4 regions of the Paenarthrobacter sp. YAF11_1 genome follow, and region 2 is predicted to be linked to each of the others. Evidence: riboswitches for the same ligand, from Rfam matches in the RefSeq annotation. Region 2 holds a riboswitch; each other region holds the start of a gene.
What was found. A riboswitch is a leader RNA that binds a small molecule or an ion and turns the genes downstream of it on or off. The one in region 2 is predicted to bind cyclic di-AMP.
Positions count from the first base shown of each region.

Region 1: it holds a riboswitch for cyclic di-AMP, as region 2 does, so the genes downstream of both, AB4Y77_RS14490 (hypothetical protein) here and AB4Y77_RS17050 (C40 family peptidase) in region 2, are expected to answer to the same signal.
Region 3: it holds a riboswitch for cyclic di-AMP, as region 2 does, so the genes downstream of both, AB4Y77_RS16080 (hypothetical protein) here and AB4Y77_RS17050 (C40 family peptidase) in region 2, are expected to answer to the same signal.
Region 4: it holds a riboswitch for cyclic di-AMP, as region 2 does, so the genes downstream of both, AB4Y77_RS12470 (hypothetical protein) here and AB4Y77_RS17050 (C40 family peptidase) in region 2, are expected to answer to the same signal.

Region 1 is NZ_JBFRDF010000008.1:224,857-227,049, forward strand. Features, by position in the region: gene AB4Y77_RS14480 (NCS2 family permease) at 1-167, opposite strand, end outside; gene AB4Y77_RS14485 (copper resistance CopC family protein) at 282-914, shown strand; cyclic di-AMP (ydaO/yuaA leader) riboswitch at 1,089-1,257, shown strand; gene AB4Y77_RS14490 (hypothetical protein) at 1,261-2,043, shown strand.
Region 2 is NZ_JBFRDF010000011.1:127,963-130,155, reverse strand. Features, by position in the region: gene AB4Y77_RS17055 (M23 family metallopeptidase) at 1-436, shown strand, start outside; cyclic di-AMP (ydaO/yuaA leader) riboswitch at 583-743, shown strand; gene AB4Y77_RS17050 (C40 family peptidase) at 748-1,494, shown strand; gene AB4Y77_RS17045 (NlpC/P60 family protein) at 1,594-2,193, shown strand, end outside.
Region 3 is NZ_JBFRDF010000010.1:101,483-103,675, reverse strand. Features, by position in the region: gene AB4Y77_RS16090 (ATP-dependent DNA ligase) at 1-774, opposite strand, end outside; gene AB4Y77_RS16085 (hypothetical protein) at 820-1,053, shown strand; cyclic di-AMP (ydaO/yuaA leader) riboswitch at 1,183-1,327, shown strand; gene AB4Y77_RS16080 (hypothetical protein) at 1,330-2,193, shown strand, end outside.
Region 4 is NZ_JBFRDF010000007.1:38,537-40,729, forward strand. Features, by position in the region: gene AB4Y77_RS12465 (ATP-binding protein) at 1-915, shown strand, start outside; cyclic di-AMP (ydaO/yuaA leader) riboswitch at 1,048-1,209, shown strand; gene AB4Y77_RS12470 (hypothetical protein) at 1,215-2,060, shown strand.

The DNA.
Region 1 (2,193 bases), on a different contig from region 2:
AGGGAGGCCCCACTGGAATCCGCCCCGGAAAGAATCAGCGGGTTCAGCACCACGATGTAGCTCATGGCGAAGAACGTTGCGAAGCCGCCACGAATTTCCCTCGAGTACGTGGATCCACGTTCAGTAATTTTGAAGTAGCGGTCTACGGCAGAACCTTGTTTAAGCATGAAGGACTCCGGGGATTGAGGGGAGTGTGCTCTCAAATCCTAAGCGGTCCGGTACGGGCCCTCCGGACGATTCGCCTAGTCTGTAAGGAAGCCAACACTAGGAGAAACCGCCCCATGCGTACCATCCGCCCGCTTCTGGCCGCCGTCGTCGCTGCTCTTGCCTTCGCGTCCGCCCTGCTGTTTTCTGCGGCTCCCGCGTCCGCCCACGACGTCGCTGAATCCACGACGCCGGCCAACGGTACCGCCGTGACGCAGGTCCCGGCGTCGGTCTCCATCACGTTCAACAACCGACCGCTTGCCATCGGTTCCGGCGTGACGGTCACGGCAGGTGGCGAAAACTGGGCCGACGGCCCCGTTGAGATCATCGACAACCAGGCGGTCCAGAAGCTGCGCGAAGGCGCCCCGGGCGGCGAATACACAGTGGTCTGGCGCGTCGTCAGCAGCGATTCCCACCCCATTGAGGGCACCTTTACCTTCACGGCCACCGTAGGAAGCGCGACGGCGGCCAACGGCTCGGCGGCAGTCTCGCCGTCCGCTTCAGCACCTTCAGCAGCAGTACCGACGGCGGGGACCGGGGCGCCGGGAACCGGTAACAGCGAGCCAGCCGCGGATGCCTCCCAGCCCTTCCCGTGGAGCATTGTGGGCTTGGCGGTTGTTGCTGTCGGTCTCGTTATTTTTCTGGCTGTTACAGCGCGGAGAAAACTCGCTGCTTCGAACGACTCAGATGGCGATTCTCCCGCGGAATAACAGGGTTTTCTACGTAGCTGCGAAGATCTCGAAACGGTTACTGCGACACGCCGGAAGCGCGCTTCTCGTTACTTAAATGTGACTTCCGCGTGATCATCGCGTACGGTAGTACCTGTGCCTGTTCCACGTAACGGGCACTTCCGGCCTGATTGCCTAGCTCTGCCGCAGTCCGGAATCCGTTCGCAGACAAACCTTACGGCAGAGACGGGGAACCCATTTTAGGTCGCTTTCGAGCGTGCCTTGGGGTGAAGTCACGAAGCTTCCGCTGAACAGCGGGGGATAGTGGCCGGGTGACTCCCATCCGAATCCGACAGCTAACCTCGCAGGCATCGGGAGAGGCTCTTTCATGTCTTCACGCATTCTTCGCGGCCGTCGTAAGGCGGACAGCGTACGTCCTAATCCGTTCATCTCCATCTCCAAGGCAGTCGCCAGCAACGCTTCCGGCGCTGGCCGCCAGGCAGCTGTTATTGCAGCAGCCTCGGGCCTTGTGTTGACCGGCTCCATTGCAGCTCACGCTGCTGAAGCTCCGGTTCAGCGGGATTCCAGCCCGGCCACGGTCGCTGAGACCGTTTCAGCCGACGCTCCCACCCAGGTTGTTACCGCCCTGGCTACGGCTACCGTCAACTTCGAGCGCCCTGCTGTTGCTTCCGTAGCAGCTCCGGTTATCGAGAAGCCTGCTCCGGTTGCTCCGGCTCCCGTCGCCAAGAAGGCAGCAGTCACCACTGCCGCCGCAACGGCTCCTGTTGCCAAGGCTGCTGCTGCCGCTCCGGCCGCTGCTGCTCCTGCTCCCGCTGCTGCCCCGGCCGTGGGTGGCGTCAACGCTGCCATGGTTGCCTCGGCTTACGCCCAGATCGGCATCATGCAGGACTGCACCGCCATGGTGGAGCGCGCGCTCGGCTCCGCAGGCATCCCCGTTGGTGACCTCGGCCCCATGCAGTTCATGAACTACGGCAAGGTTGTCAGTGACCCCCAGCCCGGTGACATGATCGTTCAGTCCGGCCACGTCGCCATCTTCATCGGCAACGGCCAGGCCATCAGCGGTGGCATCAACGGCAACCAGACGGGCATCCACCCGATCAGCTGGTTGACCGCTACGGGTCCCCTGACCTACGTACGCGCTGGCGCATAAGCCTCACGCTTCAGACCAAAGGCCGGTGTCTTTGAGGAATTAGTCCTCGAAGGCACCGGCCTTTGGCGTTAAGTTATGTGCGGAAAAGTTCAGAGCCAGGTGCGACACCGGGATAGAGCGCGCCTCAGCTGTATAGCCCGACGGCCTTTG
Region 2 (2,193 bases):
GCTCAGCGCGCAGTCCGCCGGCAGCATCCAGCGCGCCTCGTCCACAGGCACCATGGCCAGCCCCCTGGACACCCTGACGACGGCTTCCCCGTTCGGCTACCGCGTCAGCCCCCTCACGGGTGGTTCCGGCGACTTCCACCGCGGCCAGGACTTCGTGGCCCAGTGCGGCACCGCCGTCCATGCCGCGGCCAGTGGCAAGGTCACCTTTGCCGGATGGCACGAGTACGGCGGAGGCAACCGCGTTGTGGTAGACCACGGCAACGGCCTGGAGACCACGTACAACCACCTGTCGTCCTTCACCGTTAAAGTAGGCCAGACGGTAAGCCGCGGCGACACTGTGGCGCTGAGCGGCACCACGGGCGCCTCCACAGGCTGCCACCTCCACTTTGAAGTACAGGTCAACGGTGAAGTCGTTGACCCCATGGGCTGGCTCTAAGTACAGTTGATGGTTGTCTCTCGCATTCGTGACACACCCCGTGACCTGAATGTGACATTCGCGTTCAACTGTTGTACCGTACAAAGCGCATCGGCTTTTTAGGGGGCCGGTGCACTTGAGTGGATTGCCTAGCTCTGCCACCACTCGAGGTCCGTTCGCATAAATCGTCTGGCAGGGGCGGGGGAACCACTTCTGGTCTTCGCAAGAAGGCCTTGGGGTTAAGTCGCAAAGCTTCCTTGAAGCAGCGTGGCCGGATGACTCCCATCCGAATCCGACAGCTCACCTCGCAGGCATTGGGAGAGGCTACCTACGTGTCATCACGCACTACCCCTGCGCGCCACCGCGCTGAATCGGTTCGCACGAACCCCTTGAACACGCTTTCCAAGGCTGTTTCATCCAACGCCGGTACCGTTGGCCGTCAGGCCGTCGTCCTGGCAGCAGCCTCAGGCCTCGTCCTCAGTGTCGGTCTTCCGGCCCAGGCAGCGGACACCGACGTTTCCAAGTCGGAAGCCTCCAGCACCCAGCAGATGGTCACCACTGCGGTAGTCACCGCAGAGCCCACCGCCACTGTTTCCTTCGAAAGCCCTGTAGTGGCCACCAAGGAAGCTCCCAAGGTTGTCCAGCGCGCTTCGCAGACCACCCAGCGGACCGCGGCCAATGGCAACCAGACCACCGCAGGCGCTGTGACCGCGAAGTCGTCCGAAGCCAAGGACGCTGCTTCCAGCGCTGCCGCTTCCGGCCTCGCCGCGATCGCCTACACCGGCATCGGCCACCCGTACGTTTGGGGCGGCACCACGCCCAACGGATGGGACTGCTCCGGCTTCACCCAGTGGGTCTACGCCCAGGCCGGCATCAGCATCCCGCGCGTCAACGCCTGGACTGCCATGAAGCCCACCAGCACTCCTGCCCCCGGTGACCTGGTCATGCAGAACGGCGGAGCACACGTAGGCATCTACGTTGGCAACGGCATGATGATCAGCGCCTTGAACCCGGGACAGGGCACGCTCCTGCACTCGGCTGCCTCCACGGGCACGTCCTCCTTCTTTACCCTCCGCTAGAAACAATCCGGTTCGGGGTTCGCCAGCATGCCCCCAAGTGCTGGCGCACCGATGAGCCGCGTGTACCCCAACTACACGCGGATACGAAAAGAGAAAACCATGACCAGTGCATCCAAGGTTGCACGGCATCGCGCTGAGGCCCCCAAGACCAGCTCGCTTGCCGTGATCGCGAAGGCCGTCAGTGAAAACGCCGGCGGCGTAGGCCGCCAGGCGGCTGTTATTGCCGCAGCTTCAGGCCTGGTCCTGACCGGCAGTGTTGCTGCCAACGCCGCCGACACCAACGTGGACCGTGAGTCCACCTCGACGTCCACCCTTGACGTCCAGTCGGTAGTCCAGGCCACCATCGCTGCGGACTCCACCGTTGCCATCTCCTACGAGCGCCCCGTGGTCACCACGGTGCAGGCTCCGGCTCCCGTAGAGAAGAAGGCTCCTGCGAAGGTAGAAACCAAGAAGACCGCAGAAAGCACGGCGACTGCCGGCAACGCCACGTTGGCCGTCAACCCCGCGGCTCCTGCGGCAAAGGCTCCGGCCGCTGCCAGTGGCCTTGGCGCTGCAATCGCCGCTGCCGCCTACGCACAGCTCGGCGTCACCCAGGACTGCACCATGCTGGTGACGAACTCCCTGGCAGCAGTTGGCATCAACTTCCACGACTGGCCGGCCGGCTACCTCTCCCTTGGCCGCACGGTCAGCGCAGCGGAA
Region 3 (2,193 bases), on a different contig from region 2:
CACTTGGTACGGCTCAAGCTCAGCCACCAGGGCCTCTCGCTTGGCCATGGGGAACGATGCCACCACCCCCACATGCTGGAGTCGACCGGCGTCGTTATAAAGACCCAACAGCATGGACCCCACAACTTTCGCGGTCTTGTGCCAGCGGAAGCCAGCCACCACGCAGTCCGCGGTGCGCTCGTGCTTGGTCTTGAACATCACGCGCTTGTTGGGTAAATACATCCCGTCCAAGGGCTTGGACATCACCCCGTCCAGACCTGCGCCCTCCAACTGCACGAACCATTCCTGCGCGCGCTCCAGGGCCGTGACCGCGGGCGTGACGTACACGGGAGGCTCCGCCTTGGCCAGCGCACGCTCCAAAATGGCGCGGCGTTCGGAGAACGGCCTGCCCATGAGGTCGTCGTCGCCGAGGGCGAGGATGTCGAACGCGATCATGGACGCCGGGGTCTTCTCGGCGAGCATCCTCACCCGGCTGTCGGCCGGGTGGATCCGCTGCTGAAGCACCTCGAATTCGAGCCGATTGCCCTCGATCAGGACAATCTCGCCGTCGATCACGCATTTGTCCGGAAGGTTCTTCCGCAGCGCCTCCACCAGTTCGGGGAAGTAGCGGGTCATGGGCTTCTCATTGCGGCTCCCCAGGATGATCTCATCCCCGTCTTTGAAGACGATGGTCCGGAATCCGTCCCACTTGGGCTCGTAGTGCCCAACATCGGGGATGGTGGGGACGGACTTGGCGAGCATGGGCGAGACGGGTGGCATCACAGGCAGGTCCATAGTCAATGTCTACCTGCCGGTGCAGCGCGAAGCTAGTGTTGGGCCATGGATATCTTGCTCGCGGCGGCTGCAGTGCTCGGATTCCCGGCTCTGATGGCCGGCGTGTGGTACTGGTCATCGCGCCGGAGCAGCCAGGGCAAGGTCCGGCGTGCAGCTACCGGCGGGATGCTGGGAGTGGCGGATGAAATCTTCCGCCCGGAAACCCACCAAGCCGTGCAGATCCAGAGGATCCAGCATGAGTTGCCCGCGCCGGCACCGGCCCCGAAGCCTAAACGCTAGAACCCTCTCATCTTGGGAGGCCTACCGTCCGTTATATTAATGTGACTTTACTTTCCGGCTCATGTACCGTCGTAGGGCGACCCGTATCTCCGCTGGGCCGCTTCCGGAATGACGCCGAGCTCTGCCGCATTCCGGGATCCGCCAGACCCGCGGCAGAGGCGGGGGACCCAAAAGTTCCCGGACTTTCCAAAGTCCTTGGGGTGAAGCCGCTACGGCGGCCGGACGGCCTCGTCCGAACCCGACAGCTAACCTCGAAGGCGTTGAGAGGCAACCACCATGTCCCCAACCATGGATCAGCCGCGCCGCGCCGAGACTGAACGCGAGCGCACCAAGCCAACCGGACGCCGTCGGGCCCAACCCAGCGGATCCCCCATCAGCGTGCAGGCAGACACTGCTGCCGCACCCGGAACGACAAGCACGACGCCGGAGGCCGCCACTGCGGCCCTTCCCACCGTCGCGACACCCATCACGCGAGCGGCCGCGCGCGCGGCCGAGCGGGAGCGGGCAACCCTGGCTGTGATCGCGCCCGCCGCCCCGGCGTCGTCCGAGGCCGAGCCAGCTGCATCCGCAACAGGAGAGCCCTCCGAAGCTGCCGAGCCGGCAACCGCGGCCATTCCGGTCGTGGAGGCCGCACAGGCTGCAGCTCCGGCTTCCACCACGCCGGGGCCTCCTACCTCGGCCATTCCGATTGTTCAGGCGTCACGTTCCGAGCAGGAGGATTCCGAGCAGCCGACAACGCCTCAGCCTGCCGCGTCCCAACCTGCCACCGCCGCCATTCCTGTTGTGGGCGCCCGCCACGAGCCGGCTGCCGCACCCGTTTCACCGCGGGGCACATCCCCGGCGCAAGTTGCTGCGGCCGCCACAGCGTCGGCTTCACTGGCAAGCCGCAAGGACGTTCGAAAGCAGTCGGTCGCTCCCAGTTCTTCCAGGCCGGGAATGGGCGGATCGTCCCTTGGCCGGGAAACCCAGGCGGTCCTGCGTAAAGCTGCGTCTGTCAAGCACATGAGCCAGCGCATGGCCGTGGTGGCTGGCGCCCTCGGCCTGGTCCTGACAGCCGGGACCTTGGGGCAGGCCCTCGAGCTGCCGTTCTTCGGCCAGGAGACGCCTTCCCAGGAAGCCAACGCCGCCGATCGAAATTCG
Region 4 (2,193 bases), on a different contig from region 2:
GGCCTCGCGGGAACAGTGATCATCCGGCGGACCATGCGGCCGTTGGAGCAGCTCTCCGAGGTAGCCACCAAAGTTTCGCGCCTTCCTCTCGACGCCGGTGAGGTGGCACTTGCTGTGCGCGTACCGCCGTCGGCCGCCCATCCCGGAACGGAAGTCGGCAGCGTTGGCCATGCCCTCAACCAGATGCTGAACAACGTCTCCAATGCCCTGGAAGCGCGCCAGGAAAGCGAGACCAAAGTGCGCCAGTTCGTCGCGGACGCGTCGCACGAACTCCGAACGCCGCTGACGGCCATCCGCGGTTACACCGAGCTGCTGAGGATGACCGAGAACTTCACCGATGACGGCCGAAAGTCGCTGTCACGCGTCCAGAGCCAGTCCGAACGGATGACCACCCTGGTGGAGGATCTGCTGCTCCTTGCCAGGCTGGATGAAGGCCAGCCGGTCAAGGTCACGGACGTGGACCTCACCCAGTTGGTGATCGAAACTGTCAGCGATGAGAAAGTCATGGCACCGGACCACATCTGGCAACTTCAACTGCCTGATGAGCCCGTCACGGTCCGGGGTGACGCTACGCAGCTGCACCAGGTCCTTGCCAATCTTCTCTCCAATGCCCGCAAACATACCGACTCCGGCACCACGGTGGTCACCGGCGTCATGCTCTCTGCCGATGGCAGCGCTGTGGTGACCGTGACGGACAACGGGCCCGGCATTCCAGAGGATTTCCAGGGCCGGATCTTCTCCCGCTTTGCCCGCGCCGATGCCGCGAGATCGGGGTCTGAGGGCACCTCCGGACTGGGCCTGTCGATCGTTGAATCCATCGTGGAAGCGCACGGCGGCACCGTGGAAGTGACCTCACGGCCGGGGCGCACGGAATTCGCCCTTCGACTCCCTTCGGTCGCCAACGAACAGATGTAACGAAGTCAGCAAAGCGACTCACCGGCGCCGTGATCTCTGTTACCTAAATGTGACTTCTGCGAATTCCTCCTGTACCGTCGAAAGGGTGGGTCGCCCCAACTGACCCGCATCCGGGATGCGCCGAGCTCTGCCACTTCCCGGAGTCCGTTCTTACTCCGAGGCAGAGACGGGGGACCCAGAGTCTCCGGGCCCAGGCATTTATGCCGGACCCTTGGGGTGAAGCCGCAGCGTGATGCGCGGCCGGATGACCTCATCCGAACCCGACAGCTAACTCCGCAGGCGCTGAGAGGTAATCACACATGTCTGAATTCAATGATCAGACGCGCCCTTCCGCGCGTCACCGCGATGAGCACAACGCACCGTTGACCAAGTCGCAGGCTGTCCTCAAGAACGCTGCCCGCCAGGGTAAGTCCGGCCACCGCATGTCGGTTGTTGCCGGTGTTGTAGCCGCTGCGCTGGGCGTTGCATCGCTCGGTACTGCTGCCAACGCCGCCCTGACCCTCCCCGAGGTAAGCCGCGTTGCAGAGACCCAGGCGAATGCCCAGGTTAGCAACAACAAGACAGCTGAAATCTCCGCTTCCTTGGATGCAGCCGCCGCAAAGGGCGCCGCTGACAGGGCTGCCGTGGACAAGGCCGCTGCCGAAAAGGCTGCCGCCGAGAAGGCCGCAGCGGACCAAGCCGCTGCTGAAAAAGCAACCGCCGAGAAGGCCGCAGCCGACCAAGCCGCTGCGGAGAAGGCCGCCGCTGATGCTGCAGCCAAGCAAGCCGCCGACGCCGCTGCTGCTGCCGCCGCCGCTGCCGAAGCTGCAGCTGCTGCCGCCGCCCCGAAGGCCGTGGACGACCCCGCCGCCGCCAAGGCCTACGCTGCCAGCATCCTTGGCAACTACGGCTGGAGCGCCAGCGAAATGACTGCGCTGAACACCCTGTGGGAGAAGGAATCCAACTGGAAGACCACCGCCACCAACGCTTCCAGCGGCGCTTACGGTATTGTCCAGTCGCTGCCGGCTACCAAAATGGCAACTGCGGGTGCTGACTGGCAGACCAACTACCAGACCCAGATCAAGTGGGGCCTGAACTACATCAAGGAACGCTACGGATCCCCGTCGGCCGCCCTGGGCTTCCACCTGGCAAACAACTGGTACTAAGCCAGACTGCTTGATCACCGCGCCGGTTCCCGCCGTTCGCACCAGTACCCACTGGAGCGGATGGCGGGAAACGGCGCGGTTTTCGCGTTTCACAGGTGCCGTCCATGGTTCACAGTGGGATCACAGCTTCCAC